Regions from separate parts of the Heyndrickxia sp. FW510-T9 genome, predicted to be linked through region 3. Evidence: riboswitches for the same ligand, from Rfam matches in the RefSeq annotation. Region 3 holds a riboswitch; each other region holds the start of a gene.
The links. A riboswitch is a leader RNA that binds a small molecule or an ion and turns the genes downstream of it on or off. The one in region 3 is predicted to bind cyclic di-GMP.
Positions count from the first base shown of each region.

Region 1: another riboswitch for cyclic di-GMP. It lies ahead of AC3WJF_RS05705 (anti-repressor SinI family protein); the one in region 3 lies ahead of AC3WJF_RS04195 (prepilin-type N-terminal cleavage/methylation domain-containing protein).
Region 2: another riboswitch for cyclic di-GMP. It lies ahead of AC3WJF_RS08780 (hypothetical protein); the one in region 3 lies ahead of AC3WJF_RS04195 (prepilin-type N-terminal cleavage/methylation domain-containing protein).

Region 1 is NZ_JBYSWK010000007.1:72,398-78,011, forward strand. Features, by position in the region: gene AC3WJF_RS05680 (acetyl-CoA C-acetyltransferase) at 1-356, shown strand, start outside; gene AC3WJF_RS05685 (CoA transferase subunit A) at 381-1,070, shown strand; gene AC3WJF_RS05690 (CoA transferase subunit B) at 1,095-1,763, shown strand; gene AC3WJF_RS05695 (YqkE family protein) at 2,038-2,295, shown strand; gene AC3WJF_RS05700 (helix-turn-helix domain-containing protein) at 2,339-2,671, opposite strand; gene AC3WJF_RS05705 (anti-repressor SinI family protein) at 2,823-2,966, opposite strand; cyclic di-GMP riboswitch class I at 2,993-3,075, opposite strand; gene AC3WJF_RS05710 (aldo/keto reductase) at 3,503-4,414, opposite strand; gene mciZ (Z-ring formation inhibitor MciZ) at 4,482-4,610, opposite strand; gene AC3WJF_RS05720 (NUDIX hydrolase) at 4,712-5,272, shown strand; gene AC3WJF_RS05725 (endonuclease Q family protein) at 5,265-5,614, shown strand, end outside.
Region 2 is NZ_JBYSWK010000012.1:98,273-103,886, reverse strand. Features, by position in the region: gene AC3WJF_RS08790 (aldose epimerase family protein) at 1-610, shown strand, start outside; gene AC3WJF_RS08785 (GNAT family N-acetyltransferase) at 640-1,464, opposite strand; cyclic di-GMP riboswitch class I at 1,700-1,786, shown strand; gene AC3WJF_RS08780 (hypothetical protein) at 2,051-2,350, shown strand; gene AC3WJF_RS08775 (beta-class carbonic anhydrase) at 2,382-2,942, opposite strand; gene AC3WJF_RS08770 (class I SAM-dependent DNA methyltransferase) at 3,102-3,761, shown strand; gene AC3WJF_RS08765 (S-ribosylhomocysteine lyase) at 3,751-4,221, shown strand; gene AC3WJF_RS08760 (PLP-dependent cysteine synthase family protein) at 4,407-5,324, shown strand; gene AC3WJF_RS08755 (bifunctional cystathionine gamma-lyase/homocysteine desulfhydrase) at 5,525-5,614, shown strand, end outside.
Region 3 is NZ_JBYSWK010000005.1:56,917-62,530, reverse strand. Features, by position in the region: gene AC3WJF_RS04210 (hypothetical protein) at 1-395, opposite strand, end outside; gene pilM (type IV pilus biogenesis protein PilM) at 406-1,380, opposite strand; gene AC3WJF_RS04200 (prepilin peptidase) at 1,396-2,151, opposite strand; gene AC3WJF_RS04195 (prepilin-type N-terminal cleavage/methylation domain-containing protein) at 2,283-2,765, opposite strand; cyclic di-GMP riboswitch class II at 2,849-2,932, opposite strand; gene AC3WJF_RS04190 (type II secretion system F family protein) at 3,031-4,239, opposite strand; gene AC3WJF_RS04185 (type IV pilus twitching motility protein PilT) at 4,239-5,279, opposite strand; gene AC3WJF_RS04180 (GspE/PulE family protein) at 5,290-5,614, opposite strand, start outside.

The sequences.
Region 1 (5,614 bases), on a different contig from region 3:
TAAAAGCAAATGCCAATGCAGGAGTAGATCCAAGTGTTATGGGCATTGGTCCGGTAACGGCGGTGAAAAAGGCTTTAGAAAAGGCACAGATATCCTTAGAGGATATGGATTTAATTGAAGCAAATGAAGCATTTGCTGCACAATCGCTGGCAGTTGACAGAGAGCTAAGATTTAATAAAGAGATTTTAAATGTAAATGGCGGGGCGATTGCGCTTGGTCATCCAATTGGAGCAAGTGGGGCAAGAATTCTAGTAACACTTATTCATGAAATGCAAAGAAGACAAGCAAAAAATGGGCTTGCTACACTTTGCATTGGCGGAGGACAAGGGGTAGCAACAATTGTTGAATTAGCTTAGTAGAATAGAAGGGAGAGAGAAAATTTGAAACAAGTATATACATCCTTCCAAGAAGCGGTTGCAGATATTCATGATGGCGCGACATTAATGGTTGGTGGATTTGGACTTTGCGGTATTCCAGAAAATTTAATTCTTGCACTCGTCGAAAAAGGTGTAAAGGATTTAACGGTTATTTCCAATAACTGTGGAGTAGACGATTGGGGGCTAGGGCCACTTTTACAAAATAAACAAATAAAGAAAATGATAGGTTCATATGTTGGTGAAAATAAAGAATTTGAACGCCAAGTATTAGCTGGGGAATTGGAAGTAGAATTAACACCACAAGGCACCTTAGCCGAAAAAATTCGTGCAGGTGGAGCAGGAATCCCTGCATTTTATACTCCTGCTGGTGTGGGAACACCGATTGCAGAAGGAAAAGAGACTCGCATCCTTAATGGTAAAGAGTATGTTCTTGAGGAAGCCTTGACGGCAGATTTTAGTCTCGTTCGTGCTTGGAAAGGCGACAAAATGGGGAATTTAGTATACAACAAAACAGCACGAAATTTTAATCCAATGATTGCTGCTGCGGGAAAGATTACAATAGCAGAGGTAGAGGATCTCTATGAAATTGGTGAATTGGATGCAAATTTCATTCATACTCCGAGTATATATGTACAGCGAATCATACAAGGAAATCAAGAAAAACGGATTGAAAGAAGAACAATCAGCAAATAAACACCGGGGAAGGGAGAGAGAAGTATGTCTGCAGATAAAGGTTCAGTACGTGAAAAGATTGCTAGAAGAGCGGAGAAGGAAATTGAAGATGGGCATTATGTAAATCTAGGGATTGGTATGCCTACTTTAGTCGCCAATTATATATCAGAAAATAAACAAGTTGTTTTACAATCGGAAAATGGCTTACTCGGTATTGGTCCGTATCCAACAGAGGATGAAATCGACGCTGATTTAATCAATGCAGGAAAAGAAACCGTTACAGCTATACCGGGATCCGCCTATTTTGATAGTGCGGAATCTTTTGCCATGATTCGCGGTGGGCACATAAATGTAGCGATATTGGGTGGCATGGAAGTATCGGAGTCAGGTGATTTGGCGAATTGGATGATTCCAGGGAAGATGATCAAGGGAATGGGCGGAGCCATGGATTTAGTTCATGGTGCCAAAAAAATTATAGTAATAATGGACCATGTGAATAAAAATGGTGAATCGAAAATTTTAAAGAATTGCAGTCTTCCTTTAACAGGTAAGGGGGTTGTGAATCGAATTATTACGGACCGAGCAGTAATCGATGTATCATCGGAAGGACTTGTTTTAAGAGAAGTGGCAACAGGGTACACGGTAGAAGAGATACTTTCTTCAACAGAACCATCTTTAATCGTTCCAGAGGATGTAAAAGTAGATGCTTATTAACGGACTGTAGTAAAATGAATGGAGAGTAGGTGAAAAAACCTGACTCTCCTTCTTCATTTTTTATTTTAATAGGCCAGTTTTCGTATAAATTGTTAAAATCCAAAACCCGATTTTAACGTTCGTAATTTATTTTAAATCCTAACTTAGAATTAGTTTCGGGGCATCTTTTCTTAAAAAGGATACCTATTCTTATAGAGAATGAAGAGCATATAAGATTTACTTTACAAAAGCAGCCAAGTTTAAAAAAAGAGCCTTTTATAAAGGAGAAAATACAATGGCAAAATCAAATAAACCGCAAAAACATCATCGAAAAAAAGAAAAACCGAATGAGTTGCTAACCTTACAAGATACATTAAATAATGAAATTTTATTAAAGCTAAAACAAGCTCAAGCTGAACTAGAACTGGAAGAAGACAATCAAAAACTTCAAGAGGAAGAACGTAAGAAAGAAGAAAGAAGAAAAAGAGAGAAGAATAAATCATTTGCAGAATTATTAAACGAAAATCCAATGGATTGGAAGAAGTTTAAATAAGAAAAACAAAAAAGCGTTCAAGTGGGATTAATCATTGAACGCTTTATTTATTATTTATTTTCCATTTGTTAAATTCTAGAAACTCACGAAATTCAGTTTTTGAAACCCCTGATTTCATCGCATCTAGTACTAGTTTTTCCCATTCAGAATCTAATTCAATATTGTCTGTTCCTTCTTCACCTTCATCATGAAGTAAAGAATTAACAGAAACACCTAGAACTGCCGATACCTTTTCGAGAAATTGAACTGATGGATTGGATTGAATGTTTCTTTCGATGGAGCTAAGATATGATTTTGCGATACCCGCCCTTTCAGCAAGCTCTGATAATGATAATTGCTTTTGTAATCTAAAATTCTTTATGCGTTGTCCAATCATAATTATGTCAACATCCTTCGCTTTATTATAGCATATAACGAAATCGTGGTTCCATATTTAGAACGGTTTTGTAAAAAAATTATAAGAATTGAAATATCGATATCAAGAAGTAAAATAAAATATGTATGATAGAATGGTAGAGCAAAGATTTTTACATTACTTCTAATTCAGTTGACTTTTTATCAAAGAAGTCTTTTATTTCTTGCACAGTAATTCCCATATCTAGTGCCGCTAAAATTAAATCAACCCATTCTTGATCCAGTTTTTTTGAATTAACATCTAATTTCTTTTCCATTTTAACCTCCTAAAATACGATGTATTTCAGGTAGCCCAGCCGTCATCGTATTAACTTTAGACCTGTGACTTTGCGTCCTTATTTTTCAATAAGTTTGCCCTTTTCTGATAATTCCCCATTCTATTTATCCACTACTTTTTGTCTACATTTTTGAGTATACAGAAAATAAAAACGCGATTCTCGAAAAAAATGTCGATGTCGAAATAATGAAAAAACTTTTAAAGTGGAATGTGAAAAAGGTGAATATTTAGATAATTTAAACTATTTTGTCGAAATATATCAAAAAGCATTCTGAAAGGAATTTTATCGCTTCTTTTATCTTACACTTAATATGAAAAAAGACGAACATTTTGTAAAAAAGATTAAGAAATTGTTGAAAACTTTTTAAATTAAATGATAATGAGTTACACATCATAGGCAGAATATATAGCTGTTGGACGAAATGCTCTCACTTCGCTGTTATTCGTAATCTAAGGCTTGTTCAAGCATATCGACCATCTATCTATTTTGTTCACAAAAAAGGTTAATTCCAAAACTTAACGGTGTTCTTGATAAGTAGTATCCTTCGTCAAAGTAAGGAGTATCTTTCTTTCCTCTGTGGTTAAAGGATTGGAATTTACCGCTTGTGCGTTTTTCTTTATTTGTTCAATTGAACTTGCTCCTGCAATAACCGATGTGACTACTTCATTTGCTAAGTTAAATTGTACAGCTAAGTCAGTTATGGACCTTTTGTTAGAGACTAATTTTTCTTGTATGCTAGTTAGCGATTCTCGAAGTTCTTGATTAGAGTAATCTAAATACCCTTTGTCGGAAAGTTTATTCAGCCACTTCTCACTTAATAAGCCTTTAGCGAGCGGGCCTCTTGTTACTACGCTTATTTCGTGGTCCGCAAGAAATGGAAACAATTCCTCCGGTCGTCTGTCCAGAAGACTGTATTGCATCATAATACTGACAATGGAAGAATTTTTCGCATACTCACGAATAACATTGGGACGGATAGAGGAAATGCCATAAAATCGAATAATTCCTTCCGATTTTAACTCTTCAAATGCTTCAATTGTTTCATCAATATTATCTTCAATCATACCACCGTGCAATTGATATAAATCAATATAATCGGTTTGTAACCTTCTTAGGCTTTCTTTTACAGCTTCCTTTATATACTTTTTCGAAGGATCCCAGCTCCATCCTGAATGATCTTTATTCGGGCGATTTCCTACTTTTGTAGCTAAAATCACCTTATCGCGAACATGCTTTAATGATTTCCCAACAATCTCCTCATTTACCCCAAAATCATACAAATCAGCAGTATCAAAATAATTGATGCCTTCCTCTAGCGCGGCGTCTATCATTTCTTTTGCATATTTTTCGTTAGTCCCTAGTGACATACATCCTAATCCAAGCGCAGAAATATATAAATCAGAAGTTCCTAGTCTATTTTTTTTCATTTTATTTTTCCTTTCGCTTTATTTTCTCTATTTTAGCGAAAAATACTATTAGTTCGCAAAACATTTGCTATTTGTTGACTTTCTTAATCCAATCATGAACATAGTAATACTGTTTTCTATATAATTTTAATTGCTCTCTAATTTCCCATGCTTTTCCACTCATCGTAATCCCCTTTGCATATACATAGATTTTCACAGGTATGTCTCCTTTTTTCGGAGGGCTTGACATTCGCCTCCGCTTTTCTTATTTGTTAAAATGTATGAATAATAGACTATGGAATAGAACAAGGAGAGTTAATGATGCATAAATTTGCGGAAAAAACAATTAAGTCGGAGAAAATTTTCGAGGGGAAAGTTGTTCGATTACAAGTAGATGAAGTCCAGCTACCGAATGGTAATTTTTCTAAAAGGGAAATTATAAAGCATCCTGGTGCAGTTGCTATTTTGGCAATTACACCGGATGAAAGAATTGTCTTAGTTGATCAATATCGAAAACCGCTGGATCGTGCACTTATTGAAATTCCTGCAGGAAAATTAGAGCCAGGAGAGAAACCAGAAGTAACAGCAATTAGAGAATTAGAAGAGGAAACAGGGTATTCATGTGACGACCTTGAATTAATTACTTCCTTTTATACATCTCCTGGATTTGCCGATGAGCTAATACATTTATATTTAGCAAAGGGACTTAAAAAGCTGGAGCAACCTAAGAGTATGGATGAGGATGAATTTGTGGAACTATTAGAGGTGACTTTGGAAGAGGCTGTTCAACTAGTCCAAGAACAGAAAATATATGATGCCAAAACAGCCTATGCGATTCAATATTTACAACTAAAAGAGGCGTTAAATAAAAATGAATAATTACTTTGTCGACCTTCATATTCATATCGGCAGGACAAAAACGGGAAAGCCTGTCAAAATTACTGCTTCAAAATCATTAACATTGACGAATATTTTACGCACAGCGAAGGCACCTAAAGGATTGGATATTGTAGGTATTATTGATTGTCATTCGCCAGAAGTAATTGCTGAAATAGAGGACTTGCTAGATTGTTCCGACTTAATAGAAATGGAGGAGGGGGGATTCCGATACCAAGAAACGGTGACACTTATACCAGGTGTAGAAATAGAAGTGAATGATGAGAATTGTAAAGGGCCCATTCATGTCCTTGGATACTTTCCGTCTTTACAATCCTTAAAGAA
Region 2 (5,614 bases), on a different contig from region 3:
GCTTTATGAAATGAAAAATCACGGATTTGCTAGAAATTTGCCGTGGAAAATTGTGAAAACCAACACTGAAGGAGAATTATCCATTACTTTAAGCTTAAAAAGTAATGAGGAAACGAGAAAATCTTATCCATTTGATTTTGAGGTCATTTATAAATATATCTTAGAAGAGAATATACTTATCATAGAACAAGAGTATAAAAATCTTTCCAGTGTAGACATGCCATTTTATGCAGGCTTTCATCCATATTTCAAAACGTCTCAAAAAACGTTAACATTAAGCTCTGATGCAAAAAAATATTTGGACTACAACGATAATCAAGAAAAAGCTTTCACAGGAACAATTGATTTATCGGATAAAAAAGAATCCTTGATGCTTTTGGACGCTACGAAAAATGAAATAGAATTTAAACTTAAGGAAGCAAATAAGAGGATTTCATTAGAATATGGTGATGAATTTAAATATGTAGTTTGTTGGACTGAACAAGGAAAGGAATTTGTCTGTATCGAGCCTTGGATGGCAAAAACTTCTGAGTTTAATCAAAAAGAAGAATTAGTTTATATTAAACCGCAAGAGTCCCTATCTACCTTTATTAAAATTATAGTTGAGTAAAAAGACAAGGTTCGCACCTTGTCTTTTTATCATTTCAATGGAAAAAAATATACGGGATAATGGTCTAGCTTTTCGAAGCCTAATTTTTCCGCAATGGCAATTGAATCCTTCCGAAAAACTTCCGTTGTCCAGTGAGGGTTACCTCCTAAAGCTAAGCATTCTTCGATGAACGATGTTGCCATTAATGTTGCAAGTCCCTTGCCACGATGCTCCGTACTATACGTATTAATGCCAATCTCATATTCATTCCCACCGACAAATACTGAAATACATGTTCCTATCACTTCTTCGTCTTTTAGAACACAATAGCCAATTCCGTTTTCCAAAAATGAATCCAACGTTTTCCAAAACTTAAGAATCTCGTTTTGGATAATGTGAGACAAATCTTTTTGTAAAATAGTCTCATCTATTTTTGCAATTTCATATCCAAAAGGTGCTACTTTCTTCATTTGAAGCAACTCAAAACGATCCTTATGAAACTTAAAAGGAACACGCTCTCCTTGCTGCACTGTAATTTTGCGAAAAATATTTCGTAAAGCTGCTTCCCAGCTGAAATGTGGAATTAGCTCCAAATTGAAATACTCTTCACCAATCTGCAGCGCTTTTGGGGTAATTTCATCAATAATATATTTTTCCAAGGAATCAAGAAAGGAAGAATTTTGACTGTCGCCCGCTAAGTAAAACATCTCATTAATAGCCCACACTAATACAGTGGTTGGTTTTTCGAGATTATTCACAAAAATTCTCCCACGGTTTGTTCCACTAATTACACCGTTAATGACTGGGTGGAGTTCAAGTTTTTTAAATAAGCTATTCATCTTATTAAAATCTTGAAACGGTAATTCATAAATCATCTATTATCCCTCTCATTTCTGTATTTTTATCTCACTTGCAACAAAATACAGAAATGCAGTTAAATGATGTAGCAATGAATCAGCTCCTTAAAAATGATAAATAATAAAAATTATAACAAATAATATAATATATAAATAGTTTTGAAAGTTTACTTTAATTATCGAACTCTATCATTTATTGTTAAAAATTGTTGATATGAGTAATAAAATAGTGATATTGTAATGAATATAAAGAAACTAATATTGGCAAACCTTTCGAAAGATTGGGACGCAAAGCTACGGGTCTTAGGTTCATAAGAATGATGATCGCCGGGTTGCACAACTTTAATAACCTACTATTCAATATTGGTTATATTATTATAAGGAATAGCCTTTCTATAGTAAGTAAGCAGCTATTTGGCTCCCTTCACCGAAAAGTCATCACCCGTTCCCCTAGCTTCTCGTCACACCTTTCCTAATCATTAAGCTGAAGCTCTAATGACAAAAATTACCATTTTAAACTTCAAAGTTCATATGACTTTGGTGCCTACAATTATTTTTTTCTTGCCATGGAAAATTGTATATAGAAAGAAGGATTTATAAGAAAATGTTAATCGAAGTAAATCATAAGTCAGATAGATATAGCTATAATCAAATAAAACAACAATTAAATTCGTATATTTTTCCAGCAAATTCCTTGACGTTTTTGGCGAATCAAAAAAAGGAGATTGAATTACCAGGAGATCAAATCGTTGATTATATTCTTTGCAATATTCCAAGAAGACAAATTCTTGAACTTTTAGAGATGCTGCAAATTATTAAAAGCCGTAATTCAGATACCACTAATTACCTTCAATATATATTACATGGGATTAACGAAAATAAAGAGTGGATTAGACGTAAATAGAAAAAACCCCGCGAATGCAGGGGTATTTTCTTTATTCATATCCATTTGAAACAACATCTATCCTTCCTGTCTCTGGATCGATAACTAGTCCATGAACAGGAACTCCTTCAGCCAATAAAGGATGATTCTTTATCATATTCACACTATGTAGGACACTATCTTGTACATTTTCAAAGCCCTGAAGCCATTGATGTAAATCAATTCCTGAATATTCAAGTGTTTTAAATGTGTCCTCTGATATTCCTCTTTGTTTCATACTACCAATCACATGCTCACCATCTAAGCCACTCATTCCGCAGCCATAATGACCAATAACCATAATCTCATCCGCCTGCAGCTCATATACTGCGATAAGCAGACTACGCATAATACTTCCAAACGGATGGGTAAGAATCGCTCCTGCGTTTTTTACCACTTTCACATCTCCGTTTTTCGTATTTGTTGCCTTGTGTAACAGCTCCACTAATCTTGCATCCATACATGTTAGGATGACTAATCTTTTGTCAGGGAACTTTGTGGTTGTATATCCTTCATACATTTTGTTTTCAACAAATTCCTTATTGTACGATAGAATTTCATTTAATATTGTCATTAATACCACCTCATCATTAATGTAATATATATAAGAAAAAAAGAAAAGGAATCGGTCTCATATTCTCCAAGTATCTTGCCAATTATTCTTAATTGCTCTTTAGTTAAAATCATGCTAAAGTTAATTCTGAGTTAATTTATAGGAAATGAGGGAATTGAATTGGGTAGAGAATTCAATGAGCTTTTTAATGAATGGTCCCATTCTTATGACCAAACTGTTACTGGCAATGATCCCGAGTATGAAGAAGTTTTTATAGATTACGATAAAATCCTTTCCACAGTAGCCGAAAATTCTTTTGGAAATGTATTGGAGTTTGGAGTAGGTACTGGGAATTTAACTGCTATTTTAAATAATAAAGGACTGAATGTATTTGGAATTGAGCCATCTGAAGGGATGCGAGCTATTGCAAAACAAAAAATGAAAAACATCACTATTTTAGATGGAGATTTTCTTGAATTTCCGCAAATAGAAGCAGCTATAGATACCATAGTGAGCACATATGCTTTTCATCACTTAACAGATGAGGAAAAGGATTTAGCTATCCAAAAATATAGCAAAATATTAAAAGAGAACGGAAAGGTTGTTTTTGCGGATACGATTTTTCCAACAGAAGAAGCAAAACAAGAAAAAATAAACGACTCTTTGAAGAGGAATTTTCATAGACTTGCAGAAGATTTACAACGGGAATACTATACAACCATTCCTGTTTTACAGCATATATTTGATAAATACGGATTTGAGGTCTCTTTTACAAAATTAAATCCATTTGTTTGGTTAATCGATGCAAAAAAGAAGGGAGAAATAACTCATGACAACTGAAAAGAAAATGAATGTAGAAAGCTTTAATTTAGATCATACAAAGGTAAAAGCACCATTTGTACGTCTGGCTGGAGTGAAAGAAGGGGTGAACGGAGATGTTATTCACAAATATGACATCCGTTTTTGCCAGCCAAATAAAGAGCATATGGAAATGCCTGCATTGCATTCTTTAGAGCATATGATGGCAGAATTTAGCCGTAATCATACCGATAAAATTGTGGATATCAGCCCAATGGGTTGCCAAACTGGATTCTATTTATCGGTCATCAATCATGATGATTACGAAGCAGTTCTAGAAATACTTGAAAAAACATTGAATGATGTCCTTACAGCAACCGAAGTTCCTGCATGTAATGAAGTACAATGCGGATGGGCTACTAGCCATAGCTTAGAAGGTGCACAAGAGATTGCTAGAAAAATGTTATCTAAAAGAAATGAATGGACAGAAATCTTTGCATAGGGCTGTTTTCGTACCAGTTATTGGTTTTCGTCATTTGTTTTTTATCCCAAATTAGATTTAATTTCGGGGCATCTTTTCTTAAAAGAATTTCTGTTCTTAAGCCGAATGAAATGGTTAATAGGATTTTCATTTACAAAAGTAACATAATTTAAGAAAAGAGCCTTCCATAAAATGAGGTTTTTAAAATGAAATTCGCGCGAAATGTGCATGAATTAATAGGTAATACACCAATAGTAGAGATTACAAGTTTTTCTTTGCCCGAAGGAGTACGTTTATTTGCAAAACTTGAGTATTTTAATCCTGGTGGAAGTGTGAAGGACCGTTTAGGACAATATATGCTTAAAAGGGCGTTTGCTGAAGGAAAGCTGAAAAAAGGTGGAACAATCATAGAACCGACTGCTGGAAATACAGGAATAGGACTTGCGCTTGCTGCCATTCAATTTGGTGTTCAGGCAGTGTTTGTTGTTCCAGAGAAATTCAGCTTCGAAAAGCAAACATTAATGAGAGCACTCGGGGCAAAAGTGGTAAATACTCCTACTGAACTTGGCATGGGGGGCGCGATTGCTAAAGCGAAGGAATTATTAGAAACGATTCCTGATGCTTTTTATCCAGGACAGTTCCAAAACTTTGCTAATCCAGATACGTATTATGAAAGTCTCGGACCTGAAATTTATGAAGCATTTGAAGGGAACATCCATGTTTTTGTTGCTGGAGCAGGCTCTGGTGGAACTTTTATGGGAACCTCTCGATATTTAAAAGAAAAGCTTCCTAATGTGAAGACGGTCATTGTGGAGCCAGAAGGATCGATATTGAATGGTGGAGAGGCAGGTTCTCATCGAACAGAAGGCATTGGAATGGAATTTTTGCCTCCTTTTATGGATAAAAAATACTTTGATGCAATTCATACCATTCCGGACGATGTAGCATTTACGCGTTTGGCTGAATTAGCAAAACTAGAAGGGCTATTAGTTGGAAGTTCTTCAGGTGCAGCATTGGAAGCCGCCATACGTGAAGCAGAGAAGGCGAAGGCGGGAACAAATATAGTGACGATTTTTCCAGATAGTAGTGAGCGTTATATTAGCAGTAAAATCTATGAAGGTTGATTTCTTATAGATTGTATAAAATCCAAAAGCCGATTTTAACCTGTTGTTTTTCGTAAATGTTATAAAGCCTAATGTAGACTTATCTTCGGGGCATCTTTAAAAAGATTATTCATTCTTAACCCAAATAAGGATATTTATAAGATCTTCGTTTACAAAACAACAGAGTGTAAGAAAAGACCTATATGAAAGTGGGAATTAACATGAAGAAAAAAACGAAATTTATTCATGGTGGAATTAGTCGTGATCCTTATACAGGCGCTGTTTCCACACCTATATATCAAGTAAGTACC
Region 3 (5,614 bases):
GAATCACTGCTAGTATCGAATTGCACAATTAAATGAACGGAACGATCGTCCTGTAATGAAAAATTGGTGATAAATCCTCTTGTAGGCAATAGCTCTATTATATTTTTTAACATTTTGACGGTAGAAATCGGGTAATCTTTAGCCCATTGTATTTCTTTTTTTAAATTTTGAACGGCCAGCTGGTCCTTATCTTTAGTACCATTTTGTTGAATTTTATTTAGTTGTCTTTCATAAATTAATTGTCTATTTAACCCAACTTCTTGCTGTTTGAGTGACATATAGTACGAATAACAAGCGGAAAAGGCGATAACCAAAAAAATTAACAAACCCGTTACAATAATCCAATACAACTTTGGGCGGTGCTTTTTTTCAATAAGATTAATATCTACTAGCATGCATATACACCTACTTTAAAGTTAAACCGATACTTTCTGAAAAAACTGGAGGTACATTAATATTCTTTCTTGTTTGAAATAGTGAATCTGTAAGAGATTGAACCTTGATACTACTATTTTCTTTTATACGCTCAGCAAAATAGTTATTATAGGGATGTTCTCCGGCTATTAATATTGCATTAATTTCATGCTGTCCATTTGTTAAATTAAACTGATAAAAATTACGAATTCGCTCTACTTCCTGTTCTATTTGTTGCAATTGTCCTTCAATATGTTGCGGATTCTCTTGCACTGTCCAATTTTCATATGTGTATCTTGTCCTTTGAAACTCTAAATCTAATTTATCATTAAAATGAACATGATGAACATACAGCGGTTTATTCTGGTGAAAAATCGATAATTGGAAATAGGATAATTGAATTTGCACCACTAAAAGATGTTCATCCTGACCGGCAAGATCCAAATGATAATATAAACGATATAAAGATAGAAAGGATAAATCCATTACAGCCGGTTTTAATTTAATTTTTTTCAACAAATTCACATACTGTTGAACAACTGATTCACGAGAAGATATCATTAGTACGTCCCTACGGTCTATTTCCTCATTTAATTCTATTGCTTCCATGATTGGGTCTTCAAATGGTAGATGCAGGCTCTCTCCAACAGACATATAAAGATAGCCCTTCAATTCATCAGAAGGCACTTCTTTTGGAACGAGAATCTTTCTTGCTATCGTATGTCCATCTGGTAAGCATAAATAAGTCGGTAGTCGTCTTATTTTGTTTTCGTGAAGAAAATGCTCTAGTAATGTACTTAATGTTAGAATATCCTCAATTTGTCCATCTTGAAGAACTCCATTAGGCAAACACTTTTGTCCAAATTTAAGGATAATATTATTTTTCCCTGTGACAATAAAGCGAACGTAATGGTCCGTAAACATTAGAAATAACCGGTGTTGTCTATAAAATATATGTGGACTCATTCACTTCACTCTCCATTACATAAACAAGTTAAAATACCAAGAAATTATATTATTTCCGTAGAAGAAAGAGATTATCGCACCTGCACCAATGAAAGGACCAAATGGAATAGGATTTCTCTTCTGATATTTTCTAGCTAACATCAGCAATACGCCAAAAACCGCACCAAGAAATGTAGCGATTAAAAAGGTTAACAATGTGTTTTTCAGTCCAAGTACTATACCAAGTACAAAAAATAGTTTAATATCTCCGCCACCCATTGCTCCTTTGCTTATAATAGCAATAAGGAATAGTAAGGCAAACCCAAATATAGCACCGACTATAGAATCCCACCATGGTTCAGCAGGAAATATTACCCTAGCAAATATAAACAATATAGTAAAAATTAATAGAATGATATCGGGTATTATCATATATACAAGATCTGAGACGGTAATGATAATGACCAGGGAAAGGAGCAATAACGCGAACAACAGATTTGAACTCCACCCAAATTTAGCAAATGAAAAAGCAAATAAACACCCAGTTATTGCTTCCATTATTGGATACACGAACGAAATCGATGCTTTACAGGAACGGCATTTTCCTAATTGAAGAAGAAATGAAAACACTGGAATCAACTCAAACCATCTTAATTTATGCTTACAGTACGGACACTGTGAGCTTGGGTACACGATGGATTTTTTCTTCGGAATACGTAACCCAACTACATTAAAAAAAGAACCGAAGATGAAGCCTACTATAGCAAAATAGATTGTCCAGAATATGTTCATTGGCTATAAGGGATTACTCCTTTTTGGATTATGAAACTTTTCATATAATTGTATATTATCATATGCTGGGTTTTAGTTGTTATAAAAAAAGGAGCAGTGGATGCCCCTTTTTATTACTATGTTGTTTTGCTTTATTTTTTTATTGCCTTTCCATTATTGAGTCCATCTTCGGAATTATCTACATAAGGAGTAGTAGTATCTCCAGCTGGATATAATACGACACTATATGAATATTTTCCACTATCACCATTTTTTTCTATTGTAACAGTACTTGCTGTTGGATTATACTTTTTACCTTTAACTGAAGGGTCTGAAGGAACAGTATCCAAATATCCAAAATTATTTAATTGTTGCACAGTTACAGTGAATTTTCCGGTACCGTCTTTATCCAGATTCAGTAATTTACTATCTTGTCCAGCAATCCCTACCTTAGCTGCATTAATAACCATCAAACCATTCGATATATGTGCACTTTTTTTGGTATTATTAATAATCCCACCAATACTAGGTACTGCGATTGCAGTAATAATCGCTAAAATCACAATTACAGCTAACAACTCAACTAGCGTCATCCCTTTTTGGTTCTTCCATACTTTTTGCAGTCTGCTTCTCATTTCATCTTCTCCTTTTATACAAAAGTGTATTAAAAAAGCCAACCTCATATTTATTAAGCTACTATGTTAATAGGTTAATAAACATAAAAATTGGCGGGTTGCACTACAAGCTCCAAGTCATTCAAGTGCCCAAATAAAAACGACTCTTCTTCACTTCCAATTACTATATTAAATCTATAATTATTATACTATCTCAAATCTTTACATTACAACATTATTTTACAAAACAATACAAATTTTTCTGCAAACAGTGTTTTTGTTCGATTCATTGGATATTTTGAAAAATACTATACATAGGGATGGTTATGGCAGCAACAATGGTACCGACAATACCTGCTAGAAAGACAATCAGAATTGGCTCTAAAAGTGATTTCAATTGCTCTGTTGCCTGATCGACCTCAGATTCATAAAATTCCGCTACCTTTTCTAGCATATAATCCATAGTACCTGATTGCTCCCCTAAGATCATCATCTGTGATACTAGTGGCGGAATTGCCCAATGATCTTGCATGGGCTCCGCGATCGACTTCCCCTCTTCCAAGTAAACCTTTGATTCTCCTAAAACTTTTGAAATCACTTTATTGTCCACCACTTTTTCAACAATACTGATTGCTTGCAATACTGGTACAGATGAAGAGAATAAAGTACTTAAGGTTCGAGTCATTCTTGCTAGAGCTGCTTTTTGAATGATTTTTCCGAAAATCGGGATTTTTAACTTCATCATATCTAAATAATAACTACCATTTGTGGATCGGACAAACATAAGGTAGCATATAAAAAACAGCACTGGTAAAAGTAGAAATAGCCAAAAATATTGGGTGACAAACTGACTTGTATTTAGAAGCCATTGTGTAATTGCCGGTAATTTAGCATTAAAAGAGGCAAACATGTCGGAAAATTTCGGGACAATTACAGCTAGCATAAAAATAACTACTACGATAGAAATAATGGCTAGTATAATGGGATATGACATTGCCGCTTTAATTTTTTGTCTTGTTTGATGTTGTTTTTCAAAATAGACAGCTAATCTTTCCAGAATTTCTTCTATTTGTCCTCCAACCTCTCCCGCTTTCATCATATTGATAAACATGGGCGGAAAAATACTCGGAAAATTTTCGGCAGCTTCCGAATACGCTTTACCGGATTGAATATCTTCATACAATTTATATAGTGTACGTTTTAAAACATGATTTCCCGTTTGCTCTGCCAATATTTTGGTCGAGTCAACAACACTAATACCGGCTTTGATCAATGTACTGAATTGACGTATATAAATAACTAAATCCTTATGTTTAACTTTCGGCTTTAAAACATTTATATCTTTATATAAAACTCCTTTTAATTCAACTAAAGATCGAATGGCAATGCCATTCTCTTTCATTGTTAAGACAGCCTCATTGTAGTTGACTGCTTTTATTTTTCCTTTTACTTTCTCACCCTTACGATCTCTACCATCATATTGAAAGACAGCCATTAATGTACACCTTCCAATAAATAAGGTTTGGCATCACTGTTAGCAATTTCCCCATCTTCTATTAACGTTTGAATGGCCAATTGCATCGTTTGCATACCCGCTGCTTTACTTGTTTGCATTACACTTTGAATTTGATGGATTTTTTCATTACGAATTAAATTGCGAATGGCTGGGTTATTAATTAAAATCTCAAATGCTCCAACTCGAGCTTTTTTCTCCTTATGATGAAACAATCTTTGTGAAATAACAGCACGGAGAACAGAAGCTAATTGAATCCTTACTTGTGCTTGTTGACTTGCTGGAAAGACATCTATAATACGGTCGATTGTCGTCGGTGCGTCAGTAGTATGCAATGTTGCTAGAACTAAATGTCCCGTTTCTGCAGCTGTTATCGCAGTTGATATCGTTTCAAGGTCACGCATTTCTCCTACTAAAATGACATCTGGATCTTGTCTTAAACATGCTCTTAACGCATTGGAAAAAGATTTCGTATCAAACCCTACTTCTCGCTGATCTATAATACAAGTTCCATGTTTATGCAAATATTCGATAGGATCCTCAAGTGTAATAATATGTTTTTTTACAGTACGGTTCATTAAGTCTAGCATTGCCGCCAATGTTGTTGATTTCCCACTACCCGTCGGTCCAGTTACTAAGATAAGACCTTGTGGTAGTAATGCAAGATCACCAAGTATTTTCGGTAAGCCTAATTCATCAAAAGTTGGAATCCGTTTAGGAATAACTCTAATCGCCAAACTAATGCATGAGCGCTGGTGATAGGCATTAACTCGGAACCTGGAAACACCTTCTATCCCATAAGAAAAATCAAGTTCCCCAAATTCCTTAAATTCCTGCCACATGGAATCTGGAATAATAGCTTTAGCCATTTCTTCTGTATCTGCAGGTTTCAACGACTCTTGTCCAAAGTTTTTCAATTCCCCATGAAGTCTCATAATCGGGGGCACTCCGACTGTTAAATGAATATCAGAAGTTCCTAATTCAAAAGCAGCTGTCAATATTGCATCTAATTTTCCCTTCATTTCCATCCTCCTAGTCTGGCAAAGTTACTTTTAATATCTCATTAACTGTTGTCAAGCCAGACTTAGCTTTTAACAATCCATCATCAATCAAGAAGAGCATCCCTTTTTTCAACGCAGCAAGTTTAATCTCATCCATATTTCGATTATCATACAGTAAATGACGAATCTCATCATCGATCATAAATAATTCATGGATTGCCAATCTACCCTTATAACCAGTTTGCTGACAAGAAGAACAACCTTTACCGTGATATAATGTTTGAATTTGAATACCTCTATTTTCAAATAGTTGTTTTTCCATTTTCGTAGGCTCGTATATTTCCCTACAATCTTTG